One region of the Cedecea neteri genome, then DNA from elsewhere that is predicted to be linked to it. Evidence: predicted binding sites of a transcription regulator. Region 1 holds the regulator's gene; each other region holds the start of a gene.
What was found. The regulator PurR, encoded in region 1, represses purine synthesis genes. The targets are predictions, from matches to a motif close to CANGCAAACGTTTGCNTG.
Positions count from the first base shown of each region.

Region 1 (4,637 bases):
CACCGCTACGCCCCAGGTGGCTACCACGCTCAGGGCATACAGGGCCAGCAGCCAGGGCAGCAGCTGTTTGCCGCTCCACTTTTGCAGCGCGCTGCGGCAGCCATAGCCCCCGACCAGGAAAGCGACAGTCTGCGGCATGTAGCTCAGGCCTATTGCCGCGGGGCTGTAGCCCATCTCATTCAGAATAAACGGCGAGCCGGTGAGCCAGGCGAAAAAGCTGGCGGAACAGGCGGCGTAAATCAGCACGTTGCCGCCGTAAACGCGGGAACGTAATAAAGAGAAGAAGCTGACTTTATTGTCTTCGGTTTGCTCGTGGTGCTGAGTCCGGGGCTTGAGGCGCAGCGTGGGGATCATCAACAGCAAAGCGACCACGAACAGCACGGCGAAAATGGCCTGCCATTCAAAATGGTTCAGCAGCCAGCTGCCGAGCAGCGGGGCCAGCGCCGGAGAAAGCCCGACCAGCGGCATGATGGTGGCAAAAATACGGCCAGCGCGGTTGGCAGGATAATAGTCGGTCACCAGGGCCTGCCAGCTAACTGCGGCCGAGCAGACGCCCACGGCCTGAATAAAGCGCAGCACCAGCAGCGTGGTGGCATCCTGCACCCAAAGCATCCCGATACAGCCGGCGGCAAACATGGCCAGGCCAATCAACAGCACAGGCTTACGCCCGAAGCGGTCGGAAAGCGGGCCCCACATCAACTGGGCAAAAGCAAAGCCGGCGAGGAACAGACTCAGGCTGGCACTCACGGCGGAGGCGGTGGTACCCAGATCTTGTTGAATGGCGGCGAAGGCGGGCAGGTACATGTCGGTGGCCAGGAAACCCAGCACGCTCAGCCCCGCAAGCCAGATAAGAAATCCCTTTGATGGTTGCATATTTCACTCTTGATTTTGATAGCAGGTTAACGGGGCAGGAGTCTACGGAGTGCAAAACCGCTTGTGAAACGCTAATATTTGCAAATTGCATTCAAATTTTTTGCAGGCAGAAATATGTGGTCTGAATATTCGCTGGAAGTGGTTGATGCCGTGGCGCGAAACGGCAGCTTTAGCGGTGCGGCCCAGGAGTTGCATCGCGTGCCGTCTGCCATCAGCTATACGGTACGGCAGCTTGAAGAATGGCTGGCCGTGCCGCTGTTTGAACGGCGTCATCGGGACGTTGAGCTGACCGCCGCCGGGGCATTTTTTCTCAAAGAAGGCCGATCTGTTATCAAAAAAATGATGGCAACGCGCCAGCAGTGCCAGCAGATAGCCAACGGCTGGCGCGGGCATCTGTCTATTGCAGTAGACAATATCGTTAAACCTGAGCGAACCCGCCAGCTGGTGCTGGATTTTTATCGTCATTTTCCGGATATCGAATTAAGGGTTTCCCAGGAAGTGTTCAACGGCGTGTGGGACGCGCTGGCCGACGGGCGAGTTGAGGCGGCGATTGGCGCCACGCAGGCGATCCCGGTCGGGGGGCGCTACGCATTTCGGGACATGGGGGCGCTTAGCTGGCGCTGCGTGGTTTCCGCTGGCCATCCGCTTGCGCAACGGGAAGGTATCATTCTGGATGATGACATTCGCCCCTGGCCGTCTTTGGTGTTGGAAGATACCTCCCGTTCACTTCCCAAGCGCATTACCTGGCTGCTCGACAACCAGCGCCGCGTGGTGGTACCGGACTGGGCGTCGGGGGAGGATTGCCTGACGGCGGGATTATGCATTGGTATGGTGCCAACGCACATTGCCCAGCCGTGGCTCGTCAGGGGAGACTGGAAAGAGCTGCTGCTGGAAAATCCATTCCCGGACGCGGCCTGCTGCCTGACCTGGCGGCAGGATGATGCTTCGCCCGCGCTGAGCTGGTTGCTGGACTATTTGGGCGATAGTGAAACGATGAATCAGGAGTGGTTGCAGGAGCCGGGTAACGTATTCCCGGCCCCCGAAGAGGCTTAGCGGCGGTAATCGCGGAACGGGCCGTCGGCCACCGAGCGGCGTTCAATCAGACGCGGATGAACTTCAATCGTCTGCGACTCTTCGCGTTTATTAATGATACGGTCGAGCAGCATGTTAAACGCCGTTTCGCCCAGGCGCTCTTTCGGCTGGTGGATAGTGGTCAGCGCCGGAGAGAAATAGCGGGCGTTGCGCACGTTGTCGTAGCCGATGATAGAAATGTCCTGCGGCACGCGCAGCCCCATTTCATCAGCGGCGCAAATCGCACCCATCGCCATAATATCGCCGCCACAGAAAACAGCGGTAGGGCGATGCGGCTGGTTAAGCAGCTGCTGCATGGCGCGATAACCCGATTCCGGTTCGAAATCACCCTGAACTACCCAGTTATCAGGCACTTTGATATTGGCTTCTTCAAGCGCCTTCAGGAACCCTGCATGGCGGCCGCCGCCGGTGTTACGTTCCAGTTGACCCGGGATAGCACCGATATCGCGATGGCCGCGTTCAATCAGGTAGCGACCCGCGAGGTAGCCGCCGTGGAAGGCGTTATCGACCACGGAATCGGTAAAGTCTGCGCGGGCTTCGCCCCAGTCCATCACCACCATCGGAATATGGCGGTACTCTTCCAGGGTTGAAAGCAGTGTGTCAGGGTATTCGGAACACATGACCAGCAGCCCGTCCACGCGTTTTTGCGCCATCATGGACAGGTAAGCGCGCTGCTTTTCAAAGTTGTTGTGCGCGTTGCCCAGAATCAGGGTGTAACCTTTGGCGAAACAGCTGTTCTCAACGGATTCAATAATTTCCGCAAAATAAGGGGCTTCGCTTGAGGTCGCAAGCAGGCCGATAGATTTGGTGTGGTTGACCTTCAGGCTACGCGCCACGGCGCTCGGTGAATAGTGCAGCTCTTTGATGGCTGCCCAAACGGCATTGCGCGTCTCTTCCGCCACAAAACGGGTCTTGTTAATGACATGTGACACAGTGGTAGTGGAAACGTTTGCGCGCTTCGCTACGTCCTTAATCGTTGCCATTAGATGTCACTCCAGACCATATCGTAAACTCCTGATAACTCATATGTTAAACGTTTGCCTTCGCTAACTCCTGGGGCAACACGTTGGTTGCAGGCCTGTCGGGGATGCGACATACAGCGGGAGGAGGGCGTTGCCGGGCGATACGCGGTAAATTAGCGAAGGATTTTGGCTTATCCCGGGGCAAAGTGGAAGAGGGAAAACCGATATCTGCGCAAATCCAGCAGGATTTTTATCGCTAATTGTGGGAAAATCACCCCACATACACTTTGTAGGGAAATAAAAGGAGCTTGCAATGAGTACCGATCTGAAGTTTTCCGTGGTGACTACGGTTATCGTACTGAGTCTGATTGTTGCCGGAGCACTTACCGCCGTCCTGCACTGATTTACAAAGGGCCGCGAAAAGCGGCCCTTATCATATATAGATGAAGGAAGAAAAACGTCACCTTCCTACTTCGTAAGTAACCGATAGAAATCAGCCCGCCAGGTTTTGCGCAACAAATTTCCAGTTCACCAGCGCCCAGAAATGGTCGAGATAAACCGGGCGCGCGTTGCGGTAATCAATGTAGTAAGCGTGTTCCCACACGTCCACGGTCAGTAGCGGTTTTGCCTCAGTTGTCAGCGGAGTTCCTGCATTAGAAGTCGAGACGATAGCCAGGCTACCGTCGCTATTCTTCACAAGCCAGGTCCAGCCGGAGCCAAAGTTTTTGATGGCCGCTTCGGTGAACTGCTTTTTAAAGGCTTCCACGCTGCCAAAAGTATGGTTGATGGCGGCCAGCACGTCACCGGTCGGCTCCCCACCGGCATTCGGCGCCAGGCAGTGCCAGTAGAAGGTATGGTTCCAGACCTGAGCCGCGTTATTGAAAATACCGCCGTCAGATCCTCTCACGATCTCTTCCAGCGTTTTGCCTTCAAACGGGCTGCCTTTGATCAGGTTGTTCAGGTTAGTGACGTAGGTCTGGTGGTGCTTACCGTAGTGATATTCGAGGGTTTCGGCTGAGATATGCGGTGCCAGCGCGTCTTTAGCATAGGGCAGGGCGGGTAGTTCGAACGACATTGCTTTACTCCTTGTTATTTTGTTTCACAATATAACTACAATTTGTGTGGTTATAAGGTTAGCAAATTACAGGTGAGTGAAAAAGCGAAATGAAACAACAAAATAAAACAGCCCGTTGCCGGGCTGCTCAGACTGCTGACAAGCTACCTGTGATGAAATAAATACCCGGTGACGTTTTAAAATAAACGAGGAAAATCAATTTATTGATTTTTAGCTGATAACCACAAAGAGGGAAAAACCACGCTTTTTCCCTCTTTGTCAGCAGCAATTAACAGCCCGTTGCCGGGCTGTTAACATTTTAATCAGTCTGATTAGCCCGAAAGGGCGTGGATAAGACTAACGAATGGTTTTTGGCGTCATCACCCGGCGGGCACCCACGTAGTGGCGCTGCCAGTAATCTTCGCTCAGGGAGGTGATCTGAATATCGCGGCCACTGCGTGGGGACTGAATAAACTTCCCGTTGCCAACGTAAACGCCAACGTGATCGGCGGTGCCGCGCCCTTGAGTACGGAAGAACACCAGATCGCCGCTTTCCAGTTCGCCACGGTCAACGGAAGAGGCATCTCGCAGGTGATACATTTCATTGGCGGTGCGTGGAATACGAATATTCACCAGATCTTTATAAGCGTAATAAA
Region 1 covers NZ_CP009459.1:2,938,523-2,943,159, forward strand. Annotated here, with positions in the region: gene punC (purine nucleoside transporter PunC) at 1-873, opposite strand, end outside; gene punR (DNA-binding transcriptional activator PunR) at 988-1,926, shown strand; gene purR (HTH-type transcriptional repressor PurR) at 1,923-2,948, opposite strand; gene LH86_RS22600 (YnhF family membrane protein) at 3,241-3,330, shown strand; gene sodB (superoxide dismutase [Fe]) at 3,421-4,002, opposite strand; gene LH86_RS13910 (C40 family peptidase) at 4,339-4,637, opposite strand, start outside.

Region 2 (4,637 bases), 240 kb from region 1:
TCCTTTGCGTAGCCTTCTTTTTCGAAGCCCAGGCGCGTCAGAAGGTCGCCGCTGCGCTGATTATGCGGCATATAGTTGGCCATAATGCGATGAACATTCTGGCTGCGTTGCATATAGCGAATGGCGCTGGTCAACGCCTCGTACATTAGCCCCTGCCCCTGCCACTTTTCAGCGATGGAGTACCCGAGATAACAGGCATGGAAAGAACCTCGGACCACATTGGAGAAGTTGGCGACGCCGATAACTTCTTTTTCTTCCGGATCGAGCAGCGCGAAGTAGTAAGCACTGCCCTGCTTGTGCATTTCGCTTATCATACCCAGCCTTGCCTGCCAGCCCGACGGATAACAGTAGCTCTCATCCCGAACGGGTTCCCAGGGCTTCAGAAACAGGCGATTTTCCGTGTAGTAATCCGCCAGGCGCCAGGCATCTCGCTCATGAACCAGACGCACCACCAGACGGTCAGTCACCAGGCGAATTTTTGGTGGCGTTACTGCGGTAGCCAAACATGTTTATTCCACTCCTTCATCCCGGTTGACGGGGCTCATCCTGTTACTATACCTGTGCCTGACCGCCGTGTGAAAACAACAACATGAAGCGACATCACTTTTTTCGATGAAAGCCATGAATCAAACTCGTTGCACGATAAAAAAATATTGTCCTGCATCAGGTATTAAAAGCCCGAATGGCAAGCGAGAATAAGTACTTGTCGCGTTGAATTAAGTTCCCTGGAGGGGAGATGTCGCGGGTGGCGCAGGCAAGGAGCCTGGGTAAATATTTCCTGCTGCTTGATAACATGTTAGTGGTATTAGGCTTTTTCGTTGTCTTCCCTTTGATTTCCATTCGCTTCGTTGACCAGTTGGGCTGGGCCGCTTTGATGGTCGGGATTGCCCTGGGTCTACGTCAGTTTATCCAGCAGGGGCTCGGCGTCTTCGGCGGCGCCATTGCCGACAGACTGGGTGCTAAACCGATGATTGTCACCGGCATGCTGCTGCGGGCTGCAGGGTTTGCCACCATGGGCATCGCCACGGAACCCTGGATGCTATGGCTTTCCTGCCTGCTCTCCGCCATTGGCGGAACGCTGTTTGATCCCCCCCGCTCGGCGCTGGTCGTCAAACTGGTTCGCCCTCAGCACCGCGGCCGCTTCTTCTCAATCCTGATGATGCAGGACAGCGCGGGCGCGGTGATCGGCGCTCTGCTGGGTAGCTGGCTATTGCAGTACGACTTCCGACTGGTGTGCGCCGTCGGTGCCGTAATGTTTGTCCTGTGCGCGGCGCTTAACGCCTGGCTGCTGCCCGCCTATAAGCTTTCAACGATTCGCACCCCGATGCGCGAAGGCATGGGCCGCGTGTTCCGCGATAAACGCTTTATTACCTACGTCCTGACGCTCACCGGCTATTACATGCTGGCGGTGCAGGTCATGCTGATGCTGCCGCTGATGGTCAACGACATTGCCGGTACAGCGTCGGCGGTAAAATGGATGTACGCCATTGAAGCCGCGCTTTCCCTGACGCTGCTCTACCCTATCGCCCGCTGGAGTGAAAGGCGCTTCCGCCTGGAGCAGCGCTTAATGGCAGGCCTGGTGCTGATGACGGTGAGCCTGATGCCTATTGGCCTGGCGTCCAACTTACAGCAGCTTTTCGCCTTGATTTGTACCTTCTACATTGGCTCAATCATCGCAGAGCCTGCGCGAGAAACGCTTAGCGCCTCGCTGGCGGATGCCCGCGCGCGCGGCAGCTACATGGGGTTCAGCCGTTTGGGCCTGTCGCTGGGCGGCGCGCTGGGTTACACCGGCGGCGGCTGGCTGTTTGACGCAGGGAAAGCCCTGCAGCAGCCGGAATTACCGTGGGCCATGCTCGGCATTATCGGCTGTATTACCCTTGCTGCGCTGTGGTGGCAATTCAGCCTCAAACCGGTTGAACCGACAATGTTCGAGCCGGGTGGTCAGGGGTAAATCCCCCTTTCATCTTTTTCCGGTAGCCGCTAACGCCGTGCCGCATTATGCTGATTAACGCAAGGCACGGCATTGGAGCCGCTATTTTGAGGAAGCCTATGAAGAAGATTGTTTTTGCCGCAGCATTGATGCTTAGCGGCCTGCTCTCAGGATGCAACCAGTTAACGCAGTACAGCGTGAGCGAACAGGAAATCAACCAGTCGCTGGAAAAACACAATAACTTCTCGAAGGATATTGGCCTGCCCGGCGTGGCTGAAGCCCATGTGGTGTTAACCCATTTAGTCAGCCAGATTGGACGGGAAGAGCCGAATAAAATTACCCTGACCGGTGACGCCAATCTCGACATGACGTCGCTGTTTGGTAACCAGAAAGCCGTCCTGAAGCTCAAACTGAAAGCGCTGCCGGTATTCAATAAAGAGCAAGGCGCCATCTACCTGCAGGAAATGGAGGTGGTTGACGCTCAGGTCGAGCCGCAAAAAATGCAGACTGTGCTGCAGACCATGATCCCATACCTTAACCAATCCCTGCGCAGCTACTTCAATCAACAGCCTGCTTATATCCTGAGTGAAGATCGCAGCACGGGCGAGTCGCTGGCGAAGAAATATGCCAAAGGCATTGAAGTAAAACCCGGTGAGATAATCATTCCGTTAACGGAATAGCCCCTGCCCCTCAGAGCCGTTCATGCGCTCTGAGGGTTTTGTGCAACATGAGCAACATAAGGGGTGCAAACGATAACGTTTCCCCTTATCCTTAGTGCCCGGCATAAAACCAGCCCTTGATGACTGTTTTCCCTCTCACGCCGGAGCACATTGATGACCGCATTACCTCAGGTATTAAAAATCCGCCGCCCAGATGACTGGCATATTCACCTTCGTGACGGTGAGATGCTGAAAACCGTGGTGCCTTACACCAGCCAGACCTATGGCCGTGCGATTGTCATGCCCAATCTTGTGCCCCCAGTGACCAGCGTGGAAGCCGCTATCGCTTATCGCCAGCGCATTCTTGATGCGGTTCCGGCCGGGCAAAAGTTCGAGCCACTGATGACCTGCTACCTGACCGACACGCTGGATCCCAACGAAATCGAACGCGGGTTCAATCAAGGCGTGTTTACCGCCGCCAAGCTTTACCCGGCGAACGCCACAACCAACTCCGCTCACGGCGTAACCAGCACCGCAGCCATTCTGCCGGTGCTTGAACGTATGCAGAAAATTGGCATGCCGCTGCTGGTGCACGGCGAAGTCACCCATGCTGATATCGATATTTTCGATCGCGAAGCGCGCTTTATTGAAACCGTCATGGAGCCACTGCGTCGCCAGTTACCTGAGCTGAAAGTGGTGTTTGAACACATCACCACCAAAGATGCCGCCCAGTATGTGAAAGAAGGCAACTCACTGATTGGCGCGACTATCACGCCCCAGCACCTGATGTTTAACCGCAACCACATGCTGGTGGGCGGGATTCGTCCGCATCTGTACTGCCTGCCGATCCTGAAACGTAGCGTCCACCAGGAAGCCCTGCGCGAGCTGGTCGCCAGCGGCTGCGATCGCGTGTTCCTCGGCACCGACTCTGCCCCACATGCCCGTCACCGCAAAGAAGCCAGCTGTGGCTGCGCCGGCTGCTTTAACGCGCCTTCCGCGCTGGGTGCCTATGCGACGGTATTTGAAGAAATGAACGCGCTGCAGCATTTTGAAGCCTTCGCTTCGCTAAACGGCCCGCGCTTCTACGGCCTGCCGGTCAATGAAGATCACATCGAGCTGGTGCGCGTCGCTGAGAAAATGCCGGAGCTGATTGAAGCCGGCGACGACAGCATCGTGCCGTTCCTGGCGGGTGAAGACGTGCTCTGGTCCGTTAAAGGCTAAATTTTTAAACGCCCCCTGTTGCTTACTGGAAATTAAGCCTGTATAAATATCCAGTATATTGTACAGGGGGTCGTTATGCGTATTGAAGTCACTATAGCCAAAACCACACCATTGCCAGCCGGGGCTATCGACGCCCTTGCCAGTGAGCTTTCCCGCCGTATCAATCAACATTTTCCCGACACCAGCAGCGAAGTGCAGGTACGTTATGCCTCCGGTAATAACCTCTCCGTGCTGGGTGGTGCCAAAGAAGACAAAACGCGAATCAGCGAGATCCTCCAGGAAACCTGGGAAAGCGCTGACGATTGGTTCTCTGCCGACTAATACCCTCAAGTATGTTGGTACTTTTTGCCGGGTGTCGCCATCCGGTTTTTTTATTTCCCGCCCTTGCTTATTTTTTAAACTTCACAACACATATCTTTCCTTTCTCCTCCAATACCTCAAAATAGATTGTCGATTTATTGTTCGTTTTTGCTGAATAATGTGGAAAAAGTGTTACCAGGTAATTATTTCATCCCCATAACCGCGAGAGTATTGATATACTTAAGTCGCTTCACGATAAATCACGCATGAACCTCACTAGCCGTTGTCTTAAACACGTATAAAAGGGGTTATGATGGAAAAAAATAGTGATGTTATTCAGACTCATCCCCTCGTCGGATGGGATATCAGCACCGTCGACAGCTACGACGCCATGATGCTGCGCCTGCATTACCTGACATCCAATAATCAGAAGCACGATGAAACCGAAATCGGTCAGACCCTCTGGCTGACCACCGATGTCGCCCGGCAATTTATTTCCATCCTTGAGGCCGGGATAGCCAAAATTG
Region 2 covers NZ_CP009459.1:2,696,013-2,700,649, reverse strand. Annotated here, with positions in the region: partial or broken gene rimJ (ribosomal protein S5-alanine N-acetyltransferase) at 1-507, opposite strand, end outside; gene mdtH (multidrug efflux MFS transporter MdtH) at 737-1,951, shown strand; gene LH86_RS12695 (lipoprotein) at 2,050-2,610, shown strand; gene pyrC (dihydroorotase) at 2,764-3,810, shown strand; gene dinI (DNA damage-inducible protein I) at 3,886-4,131, shown strand; gene bssS (biofilm formation regulator BssS) at 4,424-4,637, shown strand, end outside.
Region 2: the regulator PurR is predicted to act here: its motif matches at 2,679-2,696, upstream of pyrC (dihydroorotase).

Region 3 (4,637 bases), 2.1 Mb from region 1:
GAAAACAGCCGCCCCTCAGCCAGAAACATGCGGTGGTAAAAAAGACGCTTGACTCTGGAGTCAACTCCAGAGAGTAACATCGGTAATGAGAAAATTATCATTACCGGAGGGCGCCATGCTCAACACACCTCAAGACGGCAAAAAGCCACCGCAGTTTGCGTTTGCCAAACTAAGCCCGCTGCAGGCGGAAGGAGGCCCCTCCTGCTGCGCCGATGACGCCTGCTCTGCACAAAAACCGGAGCCAGAGATTGCCGACAACGGCAGCCGCTACAGCTGGCACGTCGCGGGGATGGACTGCGCGGCCTGCGCACGCAAAGTGGAAAATGCGGTGAAACAGGTGAGCGATGTGCAGCAAGTTCAGGTGGTATTTTCTACCGAAAAACTGCTGGTCAGCGCCTCAAGAGACATTCGCAACGACGTAGAGAAAGCGGTCAAGGCGGCAGGCTACACGCTGAACGACGCCAGCGCCCCGAAGCAGGAAAAAAGCAGCAGCCTGCAAGAGAACCTGCCGCTGATCCTGCTTATCGTCCTGATGGTCATTAGCTGGGGGCTCGAGCAATTCAACCATCCGCTCGGCAACCTGGCGTTTATCGCCACCACGCTGGTTGGCCTGTGGCCGATTGCGCGCCAGGCCGTGCGCCTGATTCGCAGCGGCAACTGGTTCGCCATTGAAACGCTGATGAGCGTCGCCGCAATCGGTGCGCTGTTTATCGGCGCAACCGCCGAGGCGGCGATGGTGCTGCTACTGTTCCTCATCGGTGAACGCCTCGAGTCCTATGCCGCCAGCCGTGCACGCCGCGGGGTAAGCGCCTTGATGGCGCTAAAGCCGGACGTCGCTATTCGCCTCCGGGACGGCGAGCGCGAAACCGTCGCGCAGGCCGATCTTCGCCCAGGTGACGTGATTGAAGTCGCCGCCGGGAGCCGCTTACCCGCCGACGGCCGCCTGCTCAGCGGCTTTGCAAGCTTCGACGAAAGTGCCCTAACCGGGGAATCCGTGCCGGTAGAGCGCCAGCAGGGCGAAAAAGTCGCCGCAGGCAGTACCAGCGTAGATCGCCTTGTTCAGCTGGAGGTCATTTCCGAGCCCGGCGACAGCGCCATCGACCGCATCCTGCGGCTGATTGAAGAAGCAGAGGAACGCCGCGCGCCTATCGAACGCTTTATCGATCGTTTTAGCCGGATTTACACGCCAATCATCATGCTGCTCGCGCTGCTGACCGCCGTCATCCCGCCGCTGTTCTTCGGCCAGGGCTGGGAACCGTGGATCTATAAAGGCCTGACGCTGCTGCTGATCGGCTGCCCATGCGCGCTGGTTATCTCCACGCCTGCAGCAATTACCTCTGGTCTGGCCGCCGCCGCTCGCCGAGGCGCGTTGATTAAAGGCGGAGCCGCGCTGGAACGCCTCGGTCAAATCCAGCAAGTCGCTTTCGATAAAACCGGCACCCTGACGGCAGGAAAACCTCAGGTTACGGCCATTGCGGTGGAAGAAGGGACAGAAGAAGATCAGCTTCTGGCGCTCGCCGCGGCGGTTGAACAAGGCTCCACCCACCCGCTGGCACAGGCTATTGTCAACGCGGCACAACAACGCAACTTGCCTTCTGTCGCCGCAGAAAATCACCGCGCGCTCGCCGGGGTTGGCGTGGAAGCCAGCATTCAGGGCGAAACGCTGCTGCTCAGCTCCCCGTCCAAACTTGACGACCAGACACTCAGCGAAACCTGGCAAAGGCGTATCGCGAAGCAGGAAGAAGAAGGCCAGACGGTGATCGTAGTGCTGCGTGAGGGTCAGCTGCTGGGCACCATCGCCATGCGTGACACTTTGCGCAGAGATGCGCGTGAAGCGGTGACGGCACTTCACCAGCTAGGGATTCAGGGCGTGATGCTGACAGGGGATAACCCGCGCGCGGCGGCGGCAATAGCCAACGAATTGGGCATTGATTACCGCGCCAGCCTGCTCCCGGCAGACAAAGTGGCGGCGGTGAACAAACTCAATGCCACCGCGCCGCTGGCAATGGTCGGCGACGGCATCAACGATGCCCCGGCGATGAAAGCAGCCACCATCGGCATCGCGATGGGCAGCGGCACCGACGTCGCGCTGGAAACCGCAGATGCCGCCCTGACCCACAACCGCCTGACCGAGCTGGCAGGTATGGTGCGGCTCGCCAGAGCCACTCATAACAACATTCGCCAGAACGTGACGATTGCGCTGGGGCTGAAGGGGATTTTCCTGATCACCACTCTGCTCGGCCTGACCGGCTTGTGGCTGGCGGTGTTGGCGGATTCAGGGGCTACCGCACTGGTCACGGCAAACGCCATTCGCCTGCTGCGGAAGAAATAGTTTTCGAGAGATAACGGGGCGCGAACATGCGCCTCGTTTAATGGCTCTTACGCAGCAAATAGCGGTAAGGCAGCGCGTCGGTTTCGCTGGCCACCAGCTCGTGTTCCATAAAACGGCAGAAACCGGGGATATCGCGCGTGGTGGCCGGGTCATCGGCTATCACTAGCAACGTTTCGCCAACGGGCATATTGCGCACGGTTTTACGCACCATCATCACCGGCTCCGGGCAGCGCAGGCCTAGAGCATCCAGCGTGTGGTCAGGGGTTGCGAACAAATCGGTCATAACTCTCTCAGGTCGTCAAAAACCGCGCTAGTTTACGCCGGGTAAAATCTGGCGCAAGCCGCGTGAACGATTGCGTTAAAATTAACCATTGCATTGAGAAACTAAAGCAGTATCATCCCCGCGCTTTACATTTTTGACTGGGTTCCCTCACCCCACTACTAAAAAGGCTACAACATGATGCAGTTCAGCACTCGCCAGCGCACTAACGCGCTGTTTTGGCTATCGCTTTTTCATTTGCTGGTGATCACCTCCAGTAACTATCTGGTTCAGCTTCCGGTCTCCGTCTTCGGGTTTCATACTACCTGGGGCGCCTTCAGCTTCCCGTTTATCTTCCTCGCGACTGACCTCACGGTGCGTATTTTCGGCGCTCCGCTGGCCCGGCGGATTATTTTCGCGGTGATGATCCCGGCGCTGGTGATTTCTTACGGCATCTCCTCTCTGTTTTACATGGGAAGCTGGCAGGGCTTTGAAGCGTTAATGCACTTCAACCTGTTTGTGGCCCGTATCGCGGTTGCCAGCTTCATGGCTTACGCGCTCGGCCAGATTCTGGACGTACACGTATTTAACCGCCTGCGCCAGAATCACTGCTGGTGGCTGGCGCCTACGGTGTCCACGCTGTTCGGTAACGTGAGCGATACGTTGTCATTCTTCTTTATCGCCTTCTGGCGCAGCCCGGACGCCTTTATGGCCCAGCACTGGGTGGAAATCGCCGTCGTTGATTACTGCTTCAAAGTGCTCATCAGCCTGATTTTCTTCCTGCCGATGTACGGCGTTCTGCTGAATATGCTGTTGAAACGCCTCGCAGATAAATCTGAAATCTCCGCGCTGCAGCCTGGTTAAACGCGGGCTGAATATCTTGTGTTAAGATGCAAGGATTGGCCTTTTGGCTTGCTAACGGAAAGGAAGAACGCGATGCGCAAACTGGTAAAATATGTCGGTATTGGCCTGCTGGTAGTGGGTCTTGCCGCCTGTGATAATAACGACAGCAAAACCGCCACCACCGGCGCGCCGGAAGCCAGCAGCGCCAGCGGTCAGCCAGTTGAACTGCTGGACGGCAAGCTGAGCTTTGCCCTGCCAGCGGACATGAGCGATCAGAGCGGCAAGGTGGGCACCCAGTCCAACAACATGCACGTTTATTCTGATGCAACCGGCCAGAAAGCAGTGATCGTGATTGTCAGTGACAACCCGACTAGCGACCTTGCCACGCTGGCAAAAGGCCTGGAAGAGCAGCAGCGCGCGCGCGACCCGCAGCTTCAGGTGGTGACCAACAAATCCATCGAGATTAAAGGCCACACCCTGCAGCAGCTGGACAGCGTGATCTCCGCCAAAGGGCAGACCGCGTACTCCTCCATCATCATTGGCAAAGTGGACGATAAACTGCTGACCATGCAGATCACGCTGCCTGCGGATAACCAGCAGCTGGCGCAGACCAACGCAGAAAACATCATCAACACCATCGTCATCAAGTAATCGCCGCGCGATACATCAATGGCTCCGCCTGTGCGGGGCCATTTTTTTCCTTCATTTTCAGACAGACCGCCGCCGTCGCCCTGCCAGGAAGCACTACACTAAAAGCACCTTTTCCCGATCGGACGTCTGCATGACAGCTCTACAACCTGATAAGACCGGCCTGCATATTTTGCTCAAACTCGCGGCCCTGGTGATTATTCTCGCCGGGATTCACGCCGCAGCCGACATCATCGTTCAGCTCCTGCTGGCCGTATTTTTCGCCATTGTTCTCAACCCGCTGGTGACCTGGTTTATGCGCCGTGGCTTTAATCGCCCGCTGGCGATTGCCATCGTGGTGCTGGTCATGCTGGTGATGCTCACTTTGCTGGTCGGCGTGCTGGCAACGTCGATGAATGACTTCATGGAGCAGATGCCGCAGTTCAACAAACTGCTGACGCAGAAAGTGCGTGAAATCGAACATGCGATGCCGTTTTTGCACCTGCCGCTGTCGCCGGAACGCCTGCTGCAAAAGCTGGACTCCGACAAGCTGATGACCTTTGCCACAACGCTGAT
Region 3 covers NZ_CP009459.1:836,503-841,139, forward strand. Annotated here, with positions in the region: gene zntA (Zn(II)/Cd(II)/Pb(II) translocating P-type ATPase ZntA) at 116-2,332, shown strand; gene tusA (sulfurtransferase TusA) at 2,370-2,615, opposite strand; gene LH86_RS04035 (7-cyano-7-deazaguanine/7-aminomethyl-7-deazaguanine transporter) at 2,790-3,455, shown strand; gene LH86_RS04040 (DcrB family lipoprotein) at 3,528-4,085, shown strand; gene LH86_RS04045 (AI-2E family transporter) at 4,216-4,637, shown strand, end outside.
Region 3: the regulator PurR is predicted to act here: its motif matches at 2,675-2,692, upstream of tusA (sulfurtransferase TusA).

Region 4 (4,637 bases), 2.3 Mb from region 1:
AGCAGGGAGAAACGCACCAGCCCCAGCTTCACCATAAGATCAACGTAATACTGCGCCAATAACCGAATTTGCTTCATGGAACGATTCCTTCGTCTTGGATGCGCTAAATATACCGCAAAAAGGAACCGGGCTCAGGATTTACGAAAGAACTGAGAGATCCCACGGCGTACCCAGCGCTGAACCCTGCGCCCCATGCGCCAGCAAATACTTGTCAATATCCACCATCGCGGCCCAGCGGTTCTCACACCATAAAGGGGCAAGCAAGGTTGGACGCCGGGCATTAGCAGAAATGCGATGGAACACGACATCAAGTGGCGTATGGCGAATCATTTCCCCCGCGGTGACGACATACTCATCCAGCCCGATCCCCTCAAGGCGTCCGGCTCGCCAGCTTTTGGCCATAATGCTACCGTCAACGATATGCAAAGGGTGCAGCTTCAGGCCGTCCACACCGGTTTCAATCACTTTTTCCAGCGTGTCCATACATTGCTGCTGGCCTTCACCCGGTAAACCGACAATCAGATGGCTGCAAACCTTCAACCCCCTCGCCCGGGCCCGGCGGGTTGTTTCCTGATAACAGGCAAAATCGTGCCCACGGTTGATGCGGTGCAGGGTTTTGTCATTCGCCGTCTGTAACCCCAGCTCCAGCCATACCTCATAGCCCTGCGCGTGATAATCGCTTAGCAAGTCCAGCACGCTGTCGGGCACGCAGTCAGGCCGGGTACCAACGCACAGCCCCACTATGCTGCTCTGGCTCACCGCCTGCTGGTACATCGACCGCAACACCTGCACTTCAGCCCAGGTGCTGGTATAGGCCTGGAAATAGGCCAGATAACGCTGAGCGCGGTTCACCCGACTGGCCTGGTGTGCGAGCTGCTCAGCGATGGAATTGTGCTGCTGGGCTTCGTCAGCGAAAGAGGCCACATTGCAAAAAGTACAGCCGCCTCTCCCGATGGTGCCGTCGCGATTGGGGCAGCTGAAACCACCATGCAGCGTGAGTTTATGGACTTTTTGCCCATAGCGCCGAGAGAGATCGCCGCCAAACATATTGACTAATTTCTGTAACTGCATAATCTGATGGGCCGTCCCGAAAAAGGGGCCTAGCCTGCCATTTTCTTCTCGCACCGGCGATGACCTGGATCAATCGCTTCGGCGCAGCCTTACCTATTGCATGTAAAGTCAAAATAAGTGCAACTCTATTCACATTGTGCTTGATTACTTTTCCTTATGACGCTGCCCTTTATTTAAAGAATATGACGAACGGTGAAAAACAGTGTCATGCTGCACTCCATGGGGGTTAAGTAGCATATCATGCTGGCAATATCATTCATGCCAGCATGGTCTGGAGTTTCATGGCCTTTCGGATAGTGAGGACGATCACATAACACTCGACGCTCATCGTCGTACCTCCATAGTCAAAAAAGCATAAAAAACCATTATATTCATAGCATTAACTCACTCTTAGTACGATTCCGTATAAATAAGAATGCCATTTGACCTGTGTGCTCTTTCCCGATAAGTTGGAAATCCGCTGGAAGCTTTCTGGATGGGTTCTGTGCCCATCATATTTATGCAGTAATTGAGATTCCCTCTAAAGCAAGTCCTCAACACTTGTGACACCGGATGCGTTGGACATTAAGAGGGCGACACGCGAGGCAAGCGTATGATGCGCAAACCCCGTCGCCATGCCCTTGCTGCGTCCACGCGCAAACGGTTGGGAGTAACGTAGAGCCTGGGGAGGTTCACTGATATGTTGTACGATAAATCCCTTGAGAAGGATAACTGTGGTTTCGGCCTGATCGCCCACATAGAAGGCGAACCTAGCCACAAGGTAGTGCGTACCGCTATTCACGCGCTAGCCCGTATGCAGCACCGTGGTGCCATCCTTGCCGACGGTAAAACCGGCGACGGTTGTGGCCTGCTGCTGCAAAAACCCGATCGTTTCTTCCGCATTGTTGCAGAAGAACGCCACTGGCGTTTGGCCAAGAACTATGCCGTTGGCATGATTTTCTTGAACCAGGATGACGCGCTTGCTCGCGCCAGCCGCCGCATTGTTGAAGAAGAGCTGCAAAACGAAACCCTGTCTATTGTTGGCTGGCGTGAAGTGCCGGTGAACAAAGACGTGCTCGGTGAAATCGCCCTCTCCTCTCTGCCACGTATTGAACAAATTTTCGTTAACGCCCCGGCGGGCTGGCGCCCTCGTGATATGGAACGCCGCCTGTTTATCGCCCGTCGCCGTATCGAAAAACGCATCCAGGAAGATAAAGACTTCTACATCTGTAGTCTGTCTAATCTGGTGAACATTTATAAAGGTCTGTGTATGCCGGCTGACCTGCCGCGCTTCTACCTGGACCTGGCGGACCTGCGCCTGGAATCGGCCATTTGCCTGTTCCACCAGCGTTTCTCCACCAACACCGTGCCACGCTGGCCGCTGGCTCAGCCGTTCCGCTACCTGGCTCACAACGGTGAAATCAACACCATCACCGGTAACCGTCAGTGGGCGCGCGCTCGTACCTATAAATTCCAGACGCCGCTGATCCCCGATCTGCACGATGCCGCACCGTTCGTGAACGAAACCGGCTCCGACTCCAGTTCCATGGATAACATGCTTGAGCTGCTGCTGGCGGGCGGGATGGATATTGTGCGCGCCATGCGTTTGCTGGTTCCACCGGCATGGCAGAACAACCCGAACATGGATCCTGAGCTGCGCGCCTTCTTCGACTTTAACTCCATGCATATGGAGCCGTGGGATGGCCCGGCCGGTATCGTGATGTCCGACGGGCGTTTCGCCGCCTGCAACCTGGACCGTAACGGCCTGCGTCCGGCGCGCTACGTGATCACCAAAGACAAGCTCATCACCTGCGCCTCTGAAGTCGGGATCTGGGACTACCAGCCGGACGAAGTGGTTGAGAAAGGCCGCGTCGGCCCAGGCGAGCTGATGGTTATCGACACCCGTGTCGGGCGCATTCTGCATTCCGCTGAAACCGATGCCGAGCTGAAAAGCCGCCATCCGTATAAAGAGTGGATGGAAAACAACGTTCGCCGCCTGGTTCCGTTTGAAGACCTGCCGGATGAAAAAGTGGGCTCGCGCGAGCTGGACGACGATACGCTTGCCAGCTACCAGAAACAGTTTAACTACAGCAGCGAAGAGCTGGATTCAGTGATCCGCGTGCTGGGTGAGAATGGCCAGGAAGCCGTCGGTTCAATGGGCGATGACACCCCATTTGCCGTGCTTTCCAGCCAGCCACGCATTATTTACGACTATTTCCGTCAGCAGTTTGCGCAGGTGACCAACCCGCCAATCGATCCGCTGCGTGAAGCCCACGTCATGTCCCTGGCCACCAGCATTGGTCGCGAAATGAACGTCTTCTGTGAAGCAGAAGGCCAGGCGCACCGCCTGAGCTTCAAATCGCCGATTCTGCTGTGGTCTGATTTCCAGCAGCTCACCACGCTGGAAGAGGAACACTATCGCGCCGATACGCTAGACATCACCTATGACGTGACCGAGAAGTCGCTGCATGAGACCGTGATGGCGCTGTGCGACGAAGCGGAACGCATGGTTCGGAATGGCACCGTCTTACTGGTGCTGTCCGACCGTAATATTGCCAAAAACCGCCTGCCGGTTCCGGCTCCAATGGCCGTGGGCGCCATCCAGACTCGCCTCGTTGAGAAGAGCCTGCGCTGCGATGCCAACATCATTGTTGAAACCGCCAGCGCCCGCGATCCGCACCACTTCGCCGTGCTGCTGGGCTTCGGTGCGACCGCTATCTACCCGTACCTTGCCTATGAAACCCTGGCGAAGCTGGTCGACAACGGCGCTATCGACAAAAACTACCGCACCGTGATGCAGAACTACCGCAACGGCATCAACAAAGGGCTGTACAAGATCATGTCCAAAATGGGCATCTCGACTATCGCCTCTTACCGTTGCTCTAAGCTTTTCGAAGCAGTGGGTCTGCATAAAGAAGTGTCCGAGCTTTGCTTCCAGGGCGCGGTCAGCCGCATCGGTGGCGCAGGCTTTGGTGACTTCCAGCAGGACCTGCTGAACCTGTCCAAACGCGCCTGGCTGGTACGTAAGCCGTTGGATCAGGGCGGCCAGCTGAAATTCGTTCACGGCGGGGAATACCACGCCTATAACCCGGACGTGGTGCAGACACTGCAAAAAGCGGTGCAGAGCGGCGAATACAGCGACTATCAGCAATACGCGAAGCTGGTTAACGAGCGCCCTGTCGCCACGCTGCGCGATATGCTTGCGCTGAATCCGCAGGACGAGTCCGTCAAAATTGAAGACGTTGAGCCAGCGACCGAGCTGTTCAAACGCTTTGATACCGCGGCTATGTCCATCGGCGCCCTGAGCCCGGAAGCACACGAATCCCTGGCTGAAGCGATGAACAGCATCGGCGGGAACTCTAACTCCGGCGAAGGCGGCGAAGATCCGGCACGCTACGGCACCAATAAAGTGTCCCGTATCAAGCAGGTGGCTTCCGGCCGCTTCGGGGTGACCCCTGCCTACCTGGTCAACGCCGACGTTATCCAGATTAAAGTTGCGCAAGGCGCGAAGCCGGGCGAAGGCGGTCAGCTGCCGGGCGATAAAGTGACGCCTTATATCGCTAAGCTGCGCTACTCCGTGCCGGGCG
Region 4 covers NZ_CP009459.1:620,251-624,887, forward strand. Annotated here, with positions in the region: gene arcB (aerobic respiration two-component sensor histidine kinase ArcB) at 1-77, opposite strand, end outside; gene LH86_RS02940 (TIGR01212 family radical SAM protein) at 139-1,071, opposite strand; gene gltB (glutamate synthase large subunit) at 1,751-4,637, shown strand, end outside.
Region 4: the regulator PurR is predicted to act here: its motif matches at 1,704-1,721, upstream of gltB (glutamate synthase large subunit).